3 regions of the Brevibacillus halotolerans genome follow, and region 2 is predicted to be linked to each of the others. Evidence: predicted binding sites of a transcription regulator. Region 2 holds the regulator's gene; each other region holds the start of a gene.
What was found. Region 2 encodes Rex, which represses fermentation and respiration genes when NADH is low (regulators of the CRP and FNR family bind a similar motif). Its sites were predicted from a motif close to TTGTGAAATATTTCACAA; they were not measured.

Region 1 (7,068 bases), on a different contig from region 2:
GTTATTACGCAATCGGCGGATTAATTCTTTTGCCGGTAAGGGTGCATAGGTCACAGGGTCAGAAGGTACTACATAAACCGCACCTTTATCTATTAATTTTGCCAATACTTCATAGATCGTTGAACGAGGTACACCTGATCTTTTACTTATTTCATATCCTGTTATGGGGTAATTTTTTAAAAGTCCTATATATGCTTTACATTCATATTGCGAAAAGCCCCATTTCTGAAGTTCTTTGTAAAGTTCTTCCATGATAACTCCTTTAGTAGTTAGTGTAGTACTTACTATAATTCAAAATGAATTTTCTGTCAAAGCTATTTACTAATCCTAGTTTCTTATCTTCAACTAAACTGCCCCATTTGTTTAAAAGAAAATCTTCACCATTTTGATGCTATATTTTCGTATCATCTAAAATTATTTTCATCAAATTATTCGGTATATGCAAAGAAATAAACTCTATCTGTTGCCAGTTTTATTATAAATGAGTTACATAAATACCCCTACCATTATATTAATTAATGGCAGGGGTATTTGTATCCTTGTTTCTATAGGCACCTACGATACATCCACAGCAGGGGATACCGTACATGTCCAGTATCCAAACGGTACCAAAATCGAGAAAGCTTTCAACTCATTGGGTCCTTTTTTTGAAAAAATATTGTTAAGGGGCTTCTTCTGATAAATGAATGATCCATAGATGAAATTTCCAAACAAGCCACATAAATAAGATATAACCGAAAAAGGAATAAAAATGCTGCCATTCGCTGCTATGGGCAAACCATCCCAGTTGTTCCGATATCTGTTCAATTCCTGCCGCTATTATGCCGGAAAACAGGATGAGTCCCTTTCTTTGCCATGAGTTCATCGACTGCAAGCAATGCAGAAAGATAGCTGTAACAATCGGCAATATACACAGAGTAAACATAATATTGATTTTAAAAATATCGGAAAACGGCCGCACTGGAAAAGAATACAATTGCTTCTCCACGAAGATGAGATCCAGATAAGTTCCCAACCAAGAAACAAATATCATTGTTGGAACATAAGATTTAAGTTTCTCTCTAAAAGATGGCTGTTTTGGCCATGACCGCAAGTTCGATTTTCTCCAGTGTTTTACAGTATTTATGATAGATCTCCCCATTTACATTTTTTTTTTGATTGATAAAGTAGGTTAAGATTTTCCAATCCTCAAACCAATCCTCGATTTCCGCTTCACCATGCTCTATATTTTTCCAAGCGTACTGTAATTTTGGGCTGAATAATCGATTAGCTCCAGCTTTCAATTGACAATCATCCGTTCGCCTCTTATAGGGAGTTCTAGGCGTAGATGGCACAGATTCGTTTACGTCGTTAAACAGATGGGGCCAGTAATCTTTACGGGAACCCGTATGCGGATGATCCGCCGCCCAGTTTATTACGCCCTGTAGAATTTCAGAAGAGCCAAAAAGCACTGAATATAATCGTTTACCCAATAATATGCGTTCTTGAAGGGAAGCAAAATGATGAAGCGTTTGTCCGATAAGGTCAGGTACCTGCCCGGGAACCTTGTTCATATTGTTACAACATGGGAAAAGAATTTGATTTAAACTTAATAAATCCTGAACTTTGAACTCTTTCGTTTCCAGAACCGTTTTTTGATAATAGGGATTCTGAATCACCCTTTTTTCCAGATAGCTCTGCTCGTTGATGACTAGGGCAATTGCTAGAAGATAGCGGTCTCCATTCTTCCAGAAATGATCCCACATAACCTCCATAAAGACGGATACATGAAAAAAAGAAAGCAGATAGAACAAGCTCGTCTCTCTTTTCAAACTTTCCTCATACAGCAGTAATTGAGGATAGACATCTTGGAAAATCAACCAATTGCCGCGCTCCAGAAACAGAAAATAATCTTTCTGTTCCGCGTCGGAAAGTAATTTGGACAGAAGCTCTCCCTTCAAATCTGTCATATTCCAGCCGCCATTTCGCGACACCATGTGACCCAACAAGGCCCAGTGTATCTCTGGATGTTTTCGATAGTAGTCAAAATACGCCGTAGTCCGCGTTACATTGTTCAAGTTTAGCTGGCGTGTGGATTCTTTAATTTGACGAATCAATATTTGATCTTGTTCGGGTAATTCCGCTTCTTTCATGAGAGGCTTGTTGACTTCTTTCAATCTCTTCTTCAATTCTTTGTTTATTTTAAGAAGAGGCGGAAATTGACTTTGTTTAAACCAGTCAAAATTCTTCTTCAGAATCCGGATTCCCATACTTTTTCCTCTCCCTTGTAAGAACCCTTCGTCTGAAAGTGAATAGAGTGGATATAGGCATTACACTTGGGTTTTAGAAAGGTATGTTTGAAATATGAAAGAAAAAGCTGAATTAGAAATTAAACGCATAATCCATCTATTGCAAAAAGCTCAATCAGCTGACGGCGCCTGGCGTTATTGTTCGGAAAGTGGACCACTAACCGATGCATATATGATAATCCTATTACGGACCTTGATGATTGATGACGAGGAGTTAATTAGAAGTTTGGCTGATCGCATTACTATAAGGCAGGAGAAAAACGGAGCCTGGAAGCTGTTTCATGATGAAGAGGAAGGAAATTTGTCTGCAACCATTGAAGCATACTATGCCTTGCTTTTTTCAGGGTACAGTCAGAAAACGGATGGGCACATGCAATTAGCAAAGAAGTTTATATTAACCAAAGGCGGAATTTCGGAGGCAAGTATGCTAACAAAACTCCTTCTTGCCTTGACAGGGCAGTATCCTTGGTCGGGATACTTTCAAATCCCGGTTGAAATCATCCTGCTGCCGCACTGGCTCCCCATTAATTTCTTCGATTTTGTTGGATATGCTAGAGTACACATCGCACCCATATTGGTCGTTGCAGACCGCAAGTTCGTAATGAAAACAAGAAGAACACCAGACATGTCCGATCTTCGAAAAAACGACCTTCCAACAGCATTGGGCAACCATCCCTATCTGACAAATCAACGATCCCATCAATACCGTGCGTTTCTTAACACAATCTTGGATGGTTTCAAGAATCTTCCTTACCTTCCGTCGCAAATCCATAATATGGCGCTACGTCAGGCTGAACGCTATATACTGGAAAGAATTGAACCGGATGGAACCTTGTACAGCTATTTCACTTCCACGTTTCTTATGATATTCGCTCTACTATCCCTTGGATATTCGGCCAATCATCCAGTGATCACCCGTGCGATTTCAGGGCTGAAAGCAATGACTTGCCTGACCAATGGACATTTACATATTCAGATTGCGACATCAACGGTCTGGAATACCGCTTTATTGGCTCATGCTATGCAAGGAACCGGGGTTTCTGCATCTGAGCCTACAGTTCAAAACACTGGCCGCTATTTACTCTCTCGCCAGCATCATAAATATGGTGATTGGATGATAAAAAATCCTTTTGTTTTACCAGGGGGATGGGGCTTTTCCGATATCAATACCATCAATCCCGACGTCGATGACACAACGGCTGCATTAAGAGCAATAAGCAAATTAAGAGAAACAGACCCGACCTTCCACCATTCATGGGATCGAGGTCTCAATTGGCTGTTATCAATGCAAAATGCCGATGGAGGCTGGCCGGCATTTGAGAAAAATACGGATAAAAGAATAGGAAATTGGCTTCCCTTCGATGCGGCAGACGCAGTTAGTACAGACCCTTCTACGGAAGATTTAACAGGTAGGACTTTGGAGTTTCTCGGCAACAATGCAGGATTTACCATCGGCCATCCCCAGATTCAAAAGGGGGTGAAGTGGCTTCTAAGCAATCAAGAAGCCAATGGCTCTTGGTACGGGCGATGGGGCATTTCTTACATTTACGGCACATGGGCCGCTATTACCGGCCTAATGGCTGTCGGAGTCTCTTCTGAACATCCTGCAATTCAGAAAGCTGTACAGTGGTTATTAAAAATCCAGAATGAAGACGGGGGGTGGGGAGAGTCATGTAAGAGCGATATTGTTAAAACATATGTTTCTTTAGGTGCCAGTACACCTTCTCAAACCGCATGGGGAGTGGATGCCCTCATTTCAGTGTTCCAAAAGCCAATTCCGGCGATTGAACGTGGAATTCAATTTTTAATTGATTCCGAAAAAAATCAGGACTGGACGCACTCCTATCCGACAGGAGGAGGATTACCCGGCGGTTTTTACTTTCACTACCACAGTTACCGGTACATTTGGCCTCTGCTTGCTTTAGGTAATTATAAAAAGAAATATTAAATATCTCTTTATGTTTTTTATTTCACACGGGTATATGGATAAGGTTTACACTCTGGATGAAAATGGACATTTTATGGTTTTGCTGAGGCTAATACCATATTTCGTATAGGGCAGGATTCTGTTGAGCATAAAATAAGTTTGAACGTTATTTCCGCATGTAAAGCGAAAGTATTCAGAAGACCATAGGAGGTAGGTAAAGTTCGAATTAACGTAATAATTATTATGTAAACTAAATTTAAATGAAGTAAAGATAATCTTTAAAAGTAGTCTGGTTACAAGCCCATAAGAAAGGCACCATAGCTACTAAATAGGGAATCCTCATTATTTTCTGGAGCAATAACGCCTTCAAAAATATAGAATATGATCATAAAAAAGCTCTCACAACTCGAACCACTATTTATTTTTAATTGCCTAAGAAGAGTCAATAGCCTGAACCGCTGAAGGAGGTTGAATCGCTATACAGGCTAGGATTCAACCTCCTTCGAAAACGGTCAAGGTAATTCATGACAATCCCAAGCTTAGGAGAGTATTCGTTTTTCGCCTTCAATTTCTTGAATAGGACTAATATTTTGTGTAAACTCAAGAGTACCCATATACTCACCATCTTCACTTCTTATAGCGAAATAGCGAATGTATACATATTTGTCCTGAAACTTAATCCAGAAATCCTCACAATCTTTATTACCAGCTTTAAAATCTTCTAAGAGTTTTTCAACGATATGAACGCTTTTCGGAGGATGGCAGTTTTGAACGGTTCTGCCTATTACTGCTTTCGTGCGAGCAAAAATCCGCTCTTTTCCATGGGAGAAGTAACGTACCACATCATCCTGATCAATGAATGTAATATCCACGGGCAAGTGATTCATGAGCAGCTCTAATTGCTTTAAAGAGAGAATGCCTGTTTCCAAACGAATAAAACCTTCAGATATAGACTGTTGTGCGATAGCTTGTCTTCCAGGCTTCCATACACCGGCAGGACTTGTCAAGCAAAAGCCAATCTCATCACTTTCATGAGCAATTTTAATCCATTCGTCTTCCGTAAGATTTTGTAATGCCATAGGAAATAAGATATTTTCCTCTTTAAAAATCATTTCATTGACTTCGCGGATAACAAAAGAAAGGCCATCTAAGACTGCTTTTTTGTCTCCAGTGTAGTTTGTTAATTTTTGTTTAACATTTTTAATGCTATTGCGAATACCATCATCGACGCCCCACATGACTTTTGTTGGCCCATAAATGCCATACTTCTCTAAGAAAGGGAAAAGTAAATTCTCTTTTCGGCTGTAATGTTTATCGATATCCAGCAATAGATTTAAATCTTCCATAAGCAAATAGACGTTTTCTTTCTTATCTTCTTTTTCAAAATGCTCATAATGCTGCTTCAGTTTGAAGTTCACAAGATGATTTATTTCTTTATTCTCAAGCTTAAAGGTATGAATCGGATGGCCAGGTTGGTCTTCTGGTTTGTCTGATCTATGGATTTCCTCAATGGAACCTTTAAAAATGGCAGCATGAACCGAGCATAAGCGCTGTACCTCTTCAACTGGAATTCCTTCTTCCTCCATGAGAGCTTGTTCTAATTGAGAAATTTCTGCAACCGTAATATTCCCAACAGCTTCTTCAAATTGAGCCTTCACATCTTCTACACTTTTCCCTTGATGAAGATTTTTGATGATTTTTTTTAAAATAGCTTGTCTTTCAATTGAATTCATGCTTTTTTGTTCACGATTATTAATTATTTCACTCATAGGAATTCTCCTTTACTATTTGCTTGTGCTTATCATTTGATAAAAAACCAACGCGATCTATTTACCTAAAACCATCAATTTGCCAGTTTGCTCACTTTTAGCAATGAGTGATAGTGATTCTCAATGAAAGTGTAGCATAGAGAGAATGAAAAGTTTGTGAGTGAAATCACAAACTTTTTGAAGGCTTTACTAGAATTTGTGTAAGGAAGCTGATGGGGGATAGCACTTAGGCTATGAAAAGGTGCAGCTAATCAACTTGAATGATGAACTTCTTATTTTGAAAGATTAGGCGGGAGAGGTTTGCATTATGCGATTTCTTCCTGCAATCTTTCTGGAGTCAGAATAAAGAATCCGTTTTCATCAATATCAATCAGCTTTTTCCTTTTTAACCGATTAATTGTGCGGTTAATTGTTTCCCGAGAAGTGCCAATCATACTCGCGAGTTCACGATTCGTAAATTGAGTCGTTATTTTGTATTTATCCTGAATCTGGATGCCATTTGATTTACATAAGCGAAGCAATAGCATAATAATTTGTTCATAGGTATCATGAAGAATTTTTTCCTCTAATCTATTCTGGAGATCCACAATCTTTTCTTCTAGAGTTTTAAACAATGTAATACATAATCGAGGATACTGAAGTAAAACATTCTCAAAATCAACGATTGGTATAACGACTAATTCTGCAAGCTCTAGTATCTCGGCATTTGCTGGGAAAGTACCTTTTTTGAAGAATCCCGCATGCGGAAACATTTCTCCAGCTTGGAGTACAGAAACAATCTGTTCTCTTCCGGTTTTATCTGTTTTTTGAATTTTCACCTTACCCGAATGGATAAAAAATATACGATCAAGTGAATCACCCTGTAAAAATACAAAAGACCTTGCTTTATACGTTCGAACCTGAGAAATATCCACTATAGTTTGAAGCTCTTCATCCAAAAGTTCGTTAAAAAGGGGGATATTTCGCACATGCTTCTGAAATAAATCTTCTTTCATATAGACAACTCCTTACCCAATCTAGGCATATTCTTTCTATATAATATCAATGGCTACATGTAGCAAAAGACTGGTCTAGAAGGAAGGTT
Region 2 (7,068 bases):
CATTATCTATGACGAGCGAAGCACCTCGATTGTTACGTTCAATTTTCACTTTTTTCCCCTGTAATGCTCCTGTTAGTTGAAAGTGATTGCCTCGATAGCTCCCTGTAAAAGGTTGATTCTGTATCTTGACTCCAAATGGAGTTGCTTTCTCTACAAAAAGCTGATCAATCAATTGTTTTAGATTGGTGTTATTTTGATTTTGATCGGCATTCCATCTACTTTTGTCATGTAGCTCCTTCGTCCTGTCTTGTGCTACAGATAGCTTGTCTGTTGCTTGTCCCAATAATATACCCAAACCAAATAAGCAAGCTAATATTGGCACCAACAGCCAAAGATACCGTTGCTTCACGTACATGGGTAACCCCTCCCTTGCGTATCTCCTAACAATTATGAGATACAAGAAGGTTTTAGAACCACGTGGAAAACTTACTAATTATAGAGTCATGAGAAGGAGCCATACTATCAGTACACCACAAGGAGGTGAGCGTGTGAATCAAACCGACAGGAGCCTTGTCCTACCAAAACAGGGTTGGGAACAACACGATTTGTACGAATCCTGGGTAGGTCTGTCCTCACCGCTGCGTACCTTGCCACCTACCGCTACGCTCTCTGTTCGTCACTCCTCACTTACAGATTTATGGCAAACAGAGATGCAACGGACGGATTAAATTTTTTCTCTGCCTACACACCTACACTACACTGTCTCCTGCCGTATCAACCACTTGGCAGGAGCCTTTGTCATATGGAGAGGCGACTTTTATGAGCTTATTGCTTTAATAGCGCAAACACACGATTCACTTCAGCGATTGCTTTTTGTTCATCCATTGTGATTAACTCTTTATCTTTCATTAAGAAATGACCATCAACAATTGTATCTGTTACATCATAGCCATTTGCTGCATAAACAACATGGGAAATCGGATCATTTGCCGGTTGGAAATGTGCTTGAGCCGCATTTAGCATAATCATATCTGCTTTTTTCCCTACTTCTAAGGAGCCTAAGCTGTCTTTTTGGAACACAGCATCTGCCGCATAACGTGTAGCCATACGAAGCGCTTCTTCTGCCGGAACCACTTCTGGATCATAGGAAACACCCTTATGCAGGATAGCCGCTAATTTTAGCTCTTCAAATAGATTTAAGTTGTTGTTACTTGCTGAGCTGTCAGTTGCCAAGCTTACACAAACACCTTTCGCAAGCATCTCAGGCACTCTTGCTACACCACTTGCCAATTTTAAGTTACTAATTGGATTATGAGCTACTTTAACATTATATTTAGCCAATGTATCAATTTCTTCATCCGTTAAATGCACTGCATGGGCAACTAGTGTAGGGTGATTAAATACACCTAGATTTTCTAAGTGAGCAACAGGGCGTACACCGTAATCCTGAACGTTTTGTTCTACTTCTGCTTTTGATTCAGACATATGGATATGTAATGGTACGTTTAACTCGATAGCCTTCTCAAGGATTTGCTGGATGTACTCAGGAGAGCACGTATAAGGTGCATGCGGCGACATCATGGTATGGATACGACCGTTGGCTGCTCCGTTCCAACGTGATGCGAAAGATGCAGCTTCTTGTAATTTCTGCTGGCGTTCTTCTTCTGAGCAGAAACCAATTACCCCACGGCATAATACACCGCGCATCCCGGATGCTTCCACTTCCTGTGCTACTGTATCCATATGATCATACATATCTACAAAGGTAGTTGTACCGGTACGAATCATCTCGATAATGGAAATAGCTGTACCCCATTTCACATGCTCCGCTGTAAATTGACCTTCCATTGGCCACATTTTATCTTCCAGCCACTGTTTTAAAGGTAGGTCATCCGCAAATCCGCGCAGTAGAGACATGCCTACGTGACCATGTGTATTAATAAATCCTGGCATTAGATATTTATTCGTTCCATCAATGATCTCGTCATATGCTGATAAATCTTCTGGCGTTTTACCTACATATGTAATTTTTCCCCCATCAAAGCCAACTGCTCCATTATAAATAACCTCATTTTGTTCATTAACAGTAATTACGGTTGCGTTGGTAATGATTTTCATCAACGTAGACACTCTCCCTTTATCTGTTAGTCATTACTTAGTTTAAATAATACGCTAAGCTTTGCAAGCTGGAAGTCAAATCGTTATGATCAATTTTTACTTCTTTTTCGGTGCGAATGGTTGTTGGGGCAAAATTGAGGATCGCTTCTATTCCAGCTTCGATCAATTTATTTGCCACTTCCTGTGCGGCGGAGGCTGGCGTTGTAATTATCGCCATCCGAATTTGTTTTTCCTTGATGATATCTTCCATTTTATCAATCGGTTCAATGACCAATCCCCCTAAATCCTTACCTATTTTTTGCGGGTCGGCATCAAAAATGGAAACAATTTTCATGTTATCTTTTAAATACACATTGTAATTGGAAATCGCTTGACCTAGATTACCGGCCCCCACCAACGCTACATGGATCACTTGGTCCAATTTCAAGATATGACGAATCTTTTCAATCAAGTAATCTACGTCATAGCCAATGCCTTTTTTGCCAAAGTCACCAAATGCAGACAGGTCCTTTCGAATTTGGGCTGGATTAATATCCATTGTTTTGCCCATCTGTTGGGAAGACACCGTTTTTACCTGTAGTTCCTGTAGATTTGTTAAATATCGCAAATAGATCGGCAGACGGCGAACGACCGCTTCAGAAATTTTTGGTACTTTCCCCATAAATTGCACTCCTAACTTCGTTGTCTATCACGTGTAGAGGTCTTGACTGCCTTTAAAACCTTATAATCTTGTCCGTTAGAGAGAATGGTAATTGACCCATCCCGGCTAGTCACATACGTATCTGCCCATGATTCCTCCAAACGCTCCACCACCTCACGCATGGAGTCTTTCCATTGCTCACGCACAATACCGGTCTGCACAACAGCAATCTGGGGATCAACCTTAGTTAAGAAGGATTGAATAGAAGCCTGATTGCTGCCTTGTGCCGCAACCTTTAAGATTTCAGCCGGCAGTAAAGAAGGGTATTTCGCAAACAAACGCTCCTCTGCTTTTTCATTGATGGCACTGGTGAACAAAAACTGGAGCTCTCCTTGGGTCAGACTAAACACAAGCGAATTATCCTGTGGTGATAAAAACAGGTTCTCGCTGGGATGTAAAAATGTGATCACCACATCTTTCCCATCCAGTAATTGATCCTTTTCCTTTACATACACAACTTGCTTTTCCCTAGATATATGGATATTACTGTGAATTACGAAGGCTGTCAATTTTGGCATGTAAATCTTATCAAATTGAATTTTCTCCGCAAGCTTATCATAGCCGCCAATATGAGTAGGTAAATCGTTTGTCAATAACAGGTAATCGACTTTTGTAACATGGCGCTCAAGTAGCAAGGAAACCAATTTTTCCGTATCTTTTTCGCTCCCTGTATCAATTAGCATCGTTTTACCAGAAGGGAAGCGAATGAGCGTACATTCTCCTTCTGGTAAAGAGAAAAAAGTAGTGGTAAGCCCAACAAAATCTTCCTCCTGTTCAACAGCATCGGGGTCCTCAATATGCTGTTGCTGATGTGCTATCGCAATGGGGCGGCTTGCTTCAACGGGTTGGGATAATGCAAAGATCATCATGCCTATACAAATAACTAGACATAGGTTATGTCGTTTTGTAGTCATGGATCTGCTTCCCTCCTACTTTATGGCTTGGGTAAAATTCATACAATCATTTTAGATTTGTTTTTCCTAAGGGACTGATTTTATTGTAAAAAAGGAGCTATTCGCTCACGTAATGTGGTCCAGGGACCAGTCTCTACCTGATAAGGCGGCAAAGATTGCAAAAACGTACGACCATATTTAGATTCAATGATGCGTGTATCAAATACAATTACAACACCGCTGTCTGTCTGTTGACGTATTAATCGACCCACTCCCTGCTTAAAACGAATAACTGCATGGGGCAAGGAAAGCGTCATAAAAGGATTCTTTTTCTCGGCCTTCAGCCGCTCCGAACGTCCTTCTAAAAGCGGTTGGTTGGGCGGTTGAAAAGGGAGACGAACAATGATCAGACAGCTCAGTACATTTCCAGGTATATCTACACCCTCCCAGAAGCTATTCGTACCCAGAAGCACTGTTTTTGTCCCGGTTTGAAACCGACGTACCAACTTGCTTCTATTACTTGAATCTACTCCATGGCCTAATAGTTCAAACTCTTCACCCTCGAGTAAGCTCTTCATTCCTTCATAAACGGTTCTAAGCATGCTATATGAGGTAAATAAAATCATTGTTCGCCCCTCACTTGCTCGAACAGCATCAACGCAGCCAGCAATTACGGCTTCAACAAACCGCTGTTCTCCTTCCTTGTTTACAGAAGGGAAATCGGAGGGAATCAGGATGAGTCCTTGCTGCGCATAGTCAAAGGGCGATGGGAGTGAGAGTGTTTCGACCCGTTCTTCTGGAAGATTAGCAAAACCCATTCGCTCCATAAAGTAAGTAAACCTATTCTTCACTGTCAGTGTCGCTGAGGTCATAATAATACTGCGTTTTGGCTCCAGTAAAGTTGTACGCAAGGTATCAGCTATATCTAGTGGCGTTTTAAAGAAAAAGAGTTGTTTGCGGGATGTTCTTGTTTCTATTTCCATCCAGCTTACATACTCATCCTGCTCTTCTACTAACAAAAAATGAAGCTTTACAGCCACTTGACTGATTTCTTCTACTAAACCAGCTGCATCCGTTTGCAACCGCTGTAAGGAGTACGGAGCTTCCCCTTTAGAGGATGGCAGAATACGTAACAGTTGTTCAATTTCCTTGGCTACATTCCCTAACTTTTGTAAAATGAGATCGCTGGATTTTGCAAGCTTCTTATATTTTTTCTTAAAGTCTTCTGTTTTATATCGAAGTGTAGCTCTTTGAGATTCCCCTGTATCCATACCCCGTTCAGAACCCCAATGATAAAAGAGTTGTAGCCAGTTCGTAACAGCCTCTTTTAGCATTTGCTGCTCAATCCTCATTTGTTGTAGGTGCTGTTCTATTCTTGCCTTTTCAGCTGGTTGCCACATTTTCAACTCATTGGCTAGCAGGAGTAGCATTTGCTTTTCTCCTTCTGTTCCAAGCTGCTCTACCAATTGAAACAATTCTACGCTGGAGAGCTGTGTCCCAAAATGTTGACTTGCTACTTCATCAAGCTGATGCGCTTCATCAATAATTGCAACCTCAAATGATGGCAATACACCATTCTCCTTCTCAATATCACCAATTAATAAGGCATGGTTAACAATAATCACATCAGCCTCTTTTGCTTGCTGCTTCGCTTGGAAGTAAAAACAGCGGCTAAACCACGGACACTCTCGATTTAGACAGGAGGCTGTGTCACTTCTGACTGATTGCCAAAAGGACTGCCCACTCGGACTTAAACTAAGCTCCTCTACATCACCTGTAGTCGTTTCGGTCAGCCATGTTAAAATCTGTGCTTTGGCTAGCTGTATATCCTGTGTGGCCCCTTCCTGGCTCTCTATGCTTTGTTCAAATTTTCGCAAGCACAGGTAATTTCCTCGGCCCTTCAATTGAGCAGCTCGAAAGGAAAATGGCAATGCTTTTTGTAAGAGAGGAATATCTTTGCCAAAAAGCTGGTCCTGTAAATGAATAGTATGCGTACTCACGATTACTTGCTGTTTGTGCATACGTGCCCATAGGATACCGGGTAACAAATAGCCCAACGATTTTCCTGTTCCTGTACCCGCTTCTACTAACAAATGCTTCTGATCAGTAAAAGCTTGGTATACAGCATACATCATCGCTTCCTGTGACTCACGTTTCTCATAGTGTTCATGATGAAGTGCGAGCCCGTCGCCATCTAATGCAACCATACGTTCGAAAAATGGTTCAAAAGAAAAATGGATCGGTGGCTGTTCGGATTGCTTCTCCGTCCATTTCTTTCGTCGTTTTAATCCAAGATTTCGATAGATATCATAATTGCTTGTTTCCTCAGGTGCAGAAGATGCAGTTATAAAGGAGCCTGCTTCGTCTACCGGAAAACTGTGCATGAGCTTCTCCATCTCAATTTCTCGTAGTAAGGTCGCTACATCAAAACGGAAAGAAGAGATCATCATCTGTAATCCTTGAATTGTAATAAGAGGAAGCTTATACAGGATATCTAACAATCGTAACAATAAGTGTGCAGTAGCAATAGCGTCACTGTCTGCCTGGTGTGGATTTTCATGCTGAATATCAAAATCAGATGCTAGCTCTACTAGCCGGTAGCCACTTTGCATGGGCAATAATACCCGTGCTAATTCCACTGTATCCAAAATAGGCCCATCAAATGGATAATAGCCCTGACTTAGCAGGGCTTCTTGTAAAAAATTCAAGTCAAACGCTGCATTATGTGCCACAAACGTACGCCCATCTAAAAGGCGCAATAAATCAGGAAGCACTTCTTCAATAGAAGGAGCGTCACTGACCATCTCATCGGTTATTCCCGTCAACTGAGTAATAAATGGCGGGATTGGTTTATCTGGTTTTACAAATGTGGAGTAACTTTCTATTATTTGTCCATTCTCGACCACGACAGCTCCGATTTGTATGATGGAATCTCCCCGCCGTGGCTGATTACCCGTAGTTTCAAAATCTACGACGATGAACTGCTTCATTATCGTCACCTCTATTGACACTCACAACTCATGCTGCTACTGTTTTCTTTTTACCATTCGGCAGTAGATGTCGAAATTCCTGCTGTTTGATTAGTAGTAACCTGCACATGGTCCTTTGTGTTCTTACATCTCTCCCACCATTGATTGACCTCTGGGACAACATCGCTGTAAGAGCGTGCTTTCTCCAGATATTGACTTGCCTCGATTTGGTTTCCCTGTTGAAGAGATAATTTTCCCAGTTGATAATGCCCTAGCATCTGTGAGTACTGATCCTGTTTTTGAATGAGAGTAGTGGCTATATCCTTGGCTTGATCATAAGCTCCTTCTCCCTCATGGGCATAAATTAATCCCAGTAGGCCAAGATGATGATTTTCTGTGGCGTTTAATATTTTTGAAAAGGCGATCCGAGCTGAAGTAATCTCACCTG
Region 3 (7,068 bases), on a different contig from region 2:
TTGCATCTGCATGGTTGTCAACTGTTAAAATTTCGCGAGGTTGTCCTGATTTTTGGAAATAATGAATTTTTTCAATGATAAAGTCTAAAGCCTCACGTGTTTGCTGATGAGTAATATCATCCTCGACTCCTCCACGGCCTGCATAGACGAGATGATAGAAACAGACACGCGGAATATTCTCTCTTTCAATCAGGTCAAAAATATCTGGCAACGCTTCAATGTTGTGTTTGTTCATTGTAAAACGAAGGCCAACCTTTTGACCCACTGCCATACAGTTTCGAATTCCACGAATGGCTAAATCAAAGGCACCTTCTTTTTGACGGAAAAAATCATGCGTCTTTTGCATCCCATCCAAGCTTATGCCAACATAGCTAATCCCTAAGTCCTTTAAGCGCTTGGCCTTTTTTTCATCAATAAGCGTGCCATTGGTTGAGAATGTAATGCGAATACCCCGAGAAATAGCATGCTCGGCTAGCTCAAAAATATCTGGTCGAATGAGAGGTTCACCGCCCGAAAACAGGATAACGGGTACCTTCATATCCGCTAGCTGATTAATTACATCGTGGGCTTCCTCTGTGCTTAGCTCTCCTTCATATTTCTTATTTTCGGAGCTGGAGTAGCAATGTAAGCAATGAAGATTGCAAGTTTTTGTAATATTCCAAGCAACAACGGGTCCATGCCCATGATGGGTTCCTGTTTTTTGATTTCGAGAAGCCTCTGAATATCGCAATTTATCTCCGAAGGTCGTAGTTGTTTCTAGTAAACTGGAAAGTCCAATCATTATATCCTCCCCTAAGCCTTTGTACAAACTTTCACGGCCTAATTCTAGCAAATAGCTGGAAAAGATTTTGTGAGGAATATCACTTCTTGGAATAGCCAACTTGGTTACAATCAAAAAGAGCAAGGAGGGATTGGTATGCTGGAATACGAGAGCGATTTCGCTATGAAAAAGAAACATGAACACATTTTGCTTTCCTATTTATACAATGACCACAGCGAGCTGGATGGAAAACTAAAGCACATTCTGTCTCTGATTCGTTATGGCACAAAATGGAACGAAGCATTGCATGAAGATTTACATCGTTTCCTTCAATTCCTTCAAACAGATTTCCGTCGGCACATTATGGTGGAGGACGATATTTTATTTTTTACGTTGACGAGTCGACTGGCAACATTAGAGGAGCCATTACTGCTCATTAAATCAGAACATGACCGATTATTAGAGATCTCAGATCGAATTGGGACCGAATTGAATCAGTGTGTGCAGCTGGAACAAAAAACCTCGACGATGGTTTGTTTACTGAAGCAATTTGATGAGCTATTTGAAGAGCATACGATCAAGGAGGATCGGGTATTGTACCCGATGGCCAATAAACTGCTGACATTAGCTGAAAAGGATAGTCTGTATCAGACAATCTCCAAACATTATAAATAGATACCATCATGCCAATGGAGTGAACTAGATGAATTACGACCAGAATCCTTTTATCGTGATTTGGGAAGTGACGCGTGCGTGTGCATTGCGTTGTTTGCATTGTCGAGCCGTAGCGCAGCCCAATCGTCATCCCGACGAGCTGAGTACAGATGAAGGGAAGGAATTGTTAGATCAGATCAAAGAAATGGGTAATCCTCTTCTTGTTTTTACTGGCGGCGATCCATTAATGCGGGAAGATTTATATGAATTAATCGATTATGCAGTAAAAATTGGATTACGTGTCTCTATGTCACCTAGCGCTACGCCGCGTGTAACAGAAAAAGCGATCGTAAAAGCAAAAGAGGCTGGGCTATCACGCTGGGCTTTTAGCCTAGATGGTCCTACCGCAGAGGTGCATGATTATTTCCGCGGAACACCAGGCTCGTATGATATTACCGTAAAATCGTTGGCTATATTGAAAAAACATGGGTTACCTGTTCAATTAAATACAACGATTTCTGTTTATAATGCGCATTTACTAGAAGAAATGTCCCAGATGGTGGAAGAATGGGGCGCAGTTCTATGGAGTGTTTTCTTTTTAATTCCTACAGGAAGAGGGCAGGCAAGTGATGCGGTATCCCCAATGGAGCAGGAGCGCATTTATCGCTGGCTGATCGAGAAGAGTCAGACTGCTAGCTACAGCATCAAAACAACAGCGGCCCCTGCCTATCGGAGAGCACTATACTTTGCAACACAAAAGGGCCTGAATACCCAACCTGAGAAAGTGAAAAGAATGGATCATTTAGGACGTTCAGCTGGAGGCGTTACGGACGGCAAAGGCTTTGTGTTTATTTCTCATGTAGGGGATGTTCAGCCAAGCGGATTTTTACCAATTAATTGCGGAAATGTACGCCAAACACCTTTGGCTGATTTATATCGTAATCACGCAGTCTTTCAATCGTTACGCTACCCGGATGGCTATTCGGGTAAATGTGGCGTCTGTAACTTCAATCAGGTATGTGGCGGATCACGCGCCCGTGCTTATGCCATGACAAAGGATTATTTGGCAAGCGATCCTTCATGCATGTATATCCCGCCAAAATGGGAAGAAGGCTATGGACAAGATCATTGGGCCACTTTTAATACAACAAAATGACCATAAATAGAACATTGGAAAAGAAGCAAGAAATGTTAGGTTGACATGGCTTGCTTTTTTTGTATGTCATTTTTAATTTTATATATATTAATATATTTTTGTACAAAATGTGAAAAAGCAAAACCATGTGATTAAAATCACAAAGCACTATATAAGAGTTGGGTATGATTTGTGATGTAAAAAAGGTTGTATATATAAAAAAGTTCAATTTCGTTTAAAAAAATAGGTTGAGCGTTTGAACTTATTAGAGGAGGTAACCTATGTCAACAAAAGGAGTAATGAAATGGGAGCCTGAGAATCCAGAATTTTGGGAATCTACAGGCAAAAAAGTGGCCAACCGTAACCTTTGGATATCTATTCCAGCTCTTTTACTTGCTTTTAGTATTTGGTCCATTTGGTCGGTTGTTGCTGTGAATCTGAATAAAGTCGGGTTTCAATTTACAGCAGATGAACTATTTAGCTTAGCTGCTCTTCCAGGTCTCTCAGGTGCTACACTGCGTATTTTATATGCCTTTGTTGTTCCGATCTTTGGGGGGCGTAATTGGACCGTATTCAGTACAGCGACTTTGTTAATTCCAGCCATTTGGATTGGATTTGCTGTACAAGATCCGTCTACCTCCTATGAGACAATGGCATTGCTCGCCATTTTGTGCGGCTTTGGTGGTGGTAATTTCGCTTCTTCCATGGCAAATATTAGTTTCTTTTTTCCACAAGCGAAGAAGGGCTCTGCCTTGGGGTTAAACGCGGGACTTGGGAATCTTGGTGTAAGCGTAGCACAATTTCTAGTACCAATCGTAGTTGGAATTAGCGTATTTGGAAATATCGCTGGTGGACCACAAACGAGCGATACAACGCAACTATGGCTGCAAAATGCTGGATTTATTTGGGTAATCCCGATTTTACTGACTACAATTGCAGCTATGTTTGGAATGAATAATCTTCCGATGAAGCAATCGATTACAGATCAATTGGTTATTTTTAAACGCAAGCATATGTGGATTTGTTCGTTTCTCTACACGATGAGCTTCGGGTCCTTTATCGGCTTTGCAACAGCATTTCCATTGCTAACACAGCACCAATTTCCTGATGTGAATCCGTTGCAATATGCCTTTATTGGTCCTTTATTAGGAGCATTAGTTCGGCCGATTGGTGGTATGCTGGCAGATAAGCTTGGTGGGGCAAGGGTAACTCTCTACAATGTGATTCTGCTGATCGCTGCTACGGCTGGTGTTATCTACTTCATGAATGCTAAGGAATTCTGGGCATTTTTCGCCTGTTTCATCGTGATTTTCTTTACGACGGGGATATGCAATGGCTCCGTTACACGTATGATGCCTACGATCTTTCCTCCAAAGGAAGCGGCGCCAGTCATCGGCTTTACATCGGCTATTGCGGCTTACGGGCAATTCTTTATTCCAAAATCATTTAGTATGTCGATTAAGGCTACGGGTGCTCCAGATATCGCTTTATATGGGTTCTTGGTGTTTTATGCAGTAGCTTTGATCTTGCTGTGGTACTTCTATGCACGTAAAAATGCCGAGGTAAAGTGCTAGAGTATAACCCGGCTTGATTCAAACAAAAGAGTCTTGGTTGCCAGTGACCAAGACTCTCTTTTAAATCTGACATATTTCATTGGGACAATCATCACAGCAGATGGCATCTTTTAAAAAGGTAAGGTCCTTAATTAAAATATTTCCTTGGGAATTTTGCTCGATGACATCTTGTTTCTTTAAATCGGACAGCATGCGGTTTACGCTTTCTCTGGTTAGCCCAATAAATTGAGCCAAATCTCGATTAGTAAGAGCAAGCGTAATGTAAATCCCTTTTTCATGTGGCTCTCCGTAGCTGTTACTCAGCCGGATAAGCGTGGAGTATAGTGCTCCGATTTTGCCATTTAACAACAAATCACGGAATTTGGATTGGATACGGCGATTCATGATACCCATCCACCGCAAAAACTCAGCACAGAACATCCCATTTTTCAAGAGAAGGCGTTCTAAGGATTGGCGGGGGATAATGTTGACTTCACCCGCTTGCAACATGCTGGCGGTAGTGTTGTAGCTTAAGCTCTCTTCGAACAATCCGGGTACCCCTACTAGTTCGCCATCGCTGAAGACTTGCAGAGTTAATTCTTTTCCGTCCGTCGTCGTCTTTGTCAGTTTCAATTGTCCGGATTCAATCAGGTATAAATGATCAGCCTTGTCTCCATCCATAAAAAGCACGGAGCCAGCAGCAAATTTTTTAGAAATAGAAATCTCTTTTAGATGCTGGGTAAAGTCAGGGGAGACTTGTTGAATGAATGTAAATCCTTGATTGCCCACAACGAGACCTCCATGCAAATTGACGTTTTCTTGCGTTTTATTATAGCGATGAATAACTAGAAATGAAAGGCACTATTTCACAATGTTAAAAATTTGTGCAGGAATAAGTGATGCTCATCACAATGAGCAAGAATTGAATTAAGTACAATGACAATCGATCATCACCTAAAAAAGAAAAAATAGGGCAAAACAAACGAAAAATTACAGGGGGGTAGTAGATCATGGATCGTGCTTTTGCATCCAAATTTGCCAAGAGAGCCTTTTGCATAATCTTGGTGCTGTTTTTCTTATCATATGTAGGCTCAAGATCATTTACACATATGGATTTAGCCTTATACGGGTATATGGTTGGCACAATCGTGTTTATTGGCGGATTTTTATATCGATTTGGCGCGTGGGCAGAACGTCCACCTACTAAGCTTATCATTAAAAAGGGGATAAAATTACTTTTTCGTAAAAATAGCCCTAAAACAGCTACCGAACAACTGGTAACGTATCGCTTCATCTGGAATCGCCATTGGTATCGTTGGACGCAGCATATCCTGATAGGATGGGGCTGTATGCTTGCCGCTTTCGTAACCTTCCCGCTTGTTTTTGGCTGGATGTATTTTACGATGCCGATAAACGGAATGTACACGGTTGTATTTATGGGAATTGATTTAATGACGATTCAGGCAGATGGAATCTTAGCTTATTGTTTTTATAATGCTTTAAACATTAGCGCCTTTATGGTGATTGCTGGTGTTTCAATGGCCTTGTATCGACGGTATAAGGATATGCAAGCACGTGCAGAACAAAGCTTTGTTTATGATTTTTTACCGCTATATTTATTAATGGCTATCAGTATCACAGGTCTATTCTTAACCGCATCTAATGTCTTTTTGGCAGGCTTTGGTCATCCTGTATTAAAAATGATTCATCAGTTCTTTGTTATTATTACATTAATTTATCTGCCGTTTGGTAAGCTTGCGCATGTGCCATTCCGTCCAATGAGTGTGTTTGCACGCAATTATCGACTTCATTACAGTGAACAATCGATGAAAACCTGTAAGCTATGCGGTGCAGAATTCGTCTCCGTAGAGCAATCGAACGATGTTATCGAGGTGCTACAAAAAAATCAAATGGCATTTGAAATGCAGGAGGGCTTTCACTTAGCAGAGCTTTGCCTTCCATGTCGCCGCAAATATCGGATGTTCCGTTTTACAGGTAAACCAACACATCAAACTTTGAAGGAGGAGGGCAACCAGCATGCCAACGGATAAATTTCAAAAACAGATTCCCAACAAAATTCATCCAGGTGAAAGGCTTGTTGATACTCACTGTAGCTACTGCGGTATGCAATGTGGCATGAAATTGCGAGTGGACATTGCCTCTAACAAGATCATCGGGGTAGAACCTCGCTATGATTTTCCCGTTAATCTAGGCAAGCTGTGTCCTAAAGGAACAACAGCTTATCAGCAGGTGAATCATCCTGATCGGATCAAACGTCCGTTAATTCGTGATAATGCAGCGTTAAAAGGAACATCAGAAGGCTTTCGAGAAGCTAGCTGGGACGAAGCTTTAGACCTTATTGTCCGAAAGTATCAGGAACTGCAAGAGAAGTATGGAAAGGATACCCTGTCTGTTTATTCTGGGGTTTCGATGACCAATGAAAAATGTTATTTAACCGGGAAATTTGCTCGGATTGCTTTACAAACACGCTATATTGACTACAATGGTCGCTTTTGCATGTCATCAGCGGCAGCAGGCTTAAATCGTAGCCTGGGAATTGATCGAGGCTCCACGGTTCCATGGACAGATATTCATCAGACGGATTGTTTGTTTATCACGGGATCAAATGCTGCGGAGTGCCATCCCACGAGCATGTTTCGTATTTGGGAGGTTCAGAATCGAGGGGGGTACCTAATTGTCGTCGATCCACGTGAAACACCGTTAGCACGACGAGCCGATATTCATTTAGATATTCGTCCGGGGACCGATTTAGCCTTAGCAAATGGAATTGTTCATCTGTTGATTGAAAAAGGGTATGTCGATGAAGAATTTGTGAAAAACCACACAAATGGTTTTGAGGAAACAAAGGAATTGGTAAAGGACTTTACACCAGAATATGTGAGTGAGATTACAGGATGTGACATCCAGAAAATCATTCGTGCTGCCGAGATATATGGGAAGGCTCC

Region 1: O0550_RS11135 (DUF438 domain-containing protein) is a predicted target of Rex. The motif match lies at 6,139-6,156, and genes of this name have one in related genera.
Region 3: O0550_RS05635 (NarK family nitrate/nitrite MFS transporter) is a predicted target of Rex. The motif match lies at 2,696-2,713, and genes of this name have one in related genera.

Annotation. Positions count from the first base shown of each region.
Region 1 covers NZ_JAPTNK010000007.1:6,222-13,289, forward strand. Annotated here, with positions in the region: gene O0550_RS11115 (TrmB family transcriptional regulator) at 1-252, opposite strand, end outside; gene O0550_RS11120 (CBO0543 family protein) at 662-1,141, opposite strand; gene O0550_RS11125 (DUF2515 domain-containing protein) at 1,062-2,249, opposite strand; gene shc (squalene--hopene cyclase) at 2,344-4,236, shown strand; gene O0550_RS11135 (DUF438 domain-containing protein) at 4,755-5,984, opposite strand; gene O0550_RS11140 (Crp/Fnr family transcriptional regulator) at 6,290-6,979, opposite strand.
Region 2 covers NZ_JAPTNK010000011.1:139,292-146,359, reverse strand. Annotated here, with positions in the region: gene O0550_RS15235 (hypothetical protein) at 1-355, opposite strand, end outside; gene O0550_RS15230 (hypothetical protein) at 489-668, shown strand; gene O0550_RS15225 (amidohydrolase) at 766-2,058, opposite strand; gene O0550_RS15220 (redox-sensing transcriptional repressor Rex) at 2,096-2,719, opposite strand; gene O0550_RS15215 (ComEC/Rec2 family competence protein) at 2,731-3,672, opposite strand; gene dinG (ATP-dependent DNA helicase DinG) at 3,753-6,641, opposite strand; gene O0550_RS15205 (tetratricopeptide repeat protein) at 6,692-7,068, opposite strand, start outside.
Region 3 covers NZ_JAPTNK010000003.1:148,284-155,351, reverse strand. Annotated here, with positions in the region: gene O0550_RS05650 (radical SAM protein) at 1-781, opposite strand, end outside; gene O0550_RS05645 (hemerythrin domain-containing protein) at 917-1,435, shown strand; gene O0550_RS05640 (TIGR04053 family radical SAM/SPASM domain-containing protein) at 1,464-2,570, shown strand; gene O0550_RS05635 (NarK family nitrate/nitrite MFS transporter) at 2,831-4,123, shown strand; gene O0550_RS05630 (Crp/Fnr family transcriptional regulator) at 4,184-4,891, opposite strand; gene O0550_RS05625 (hypothetical protein) at 5,113-6,153, shown strand; gene O0550_RS05620 (molybdopterin oxidoreductase family protein) at 6,140-7,068, shown strand, end outside.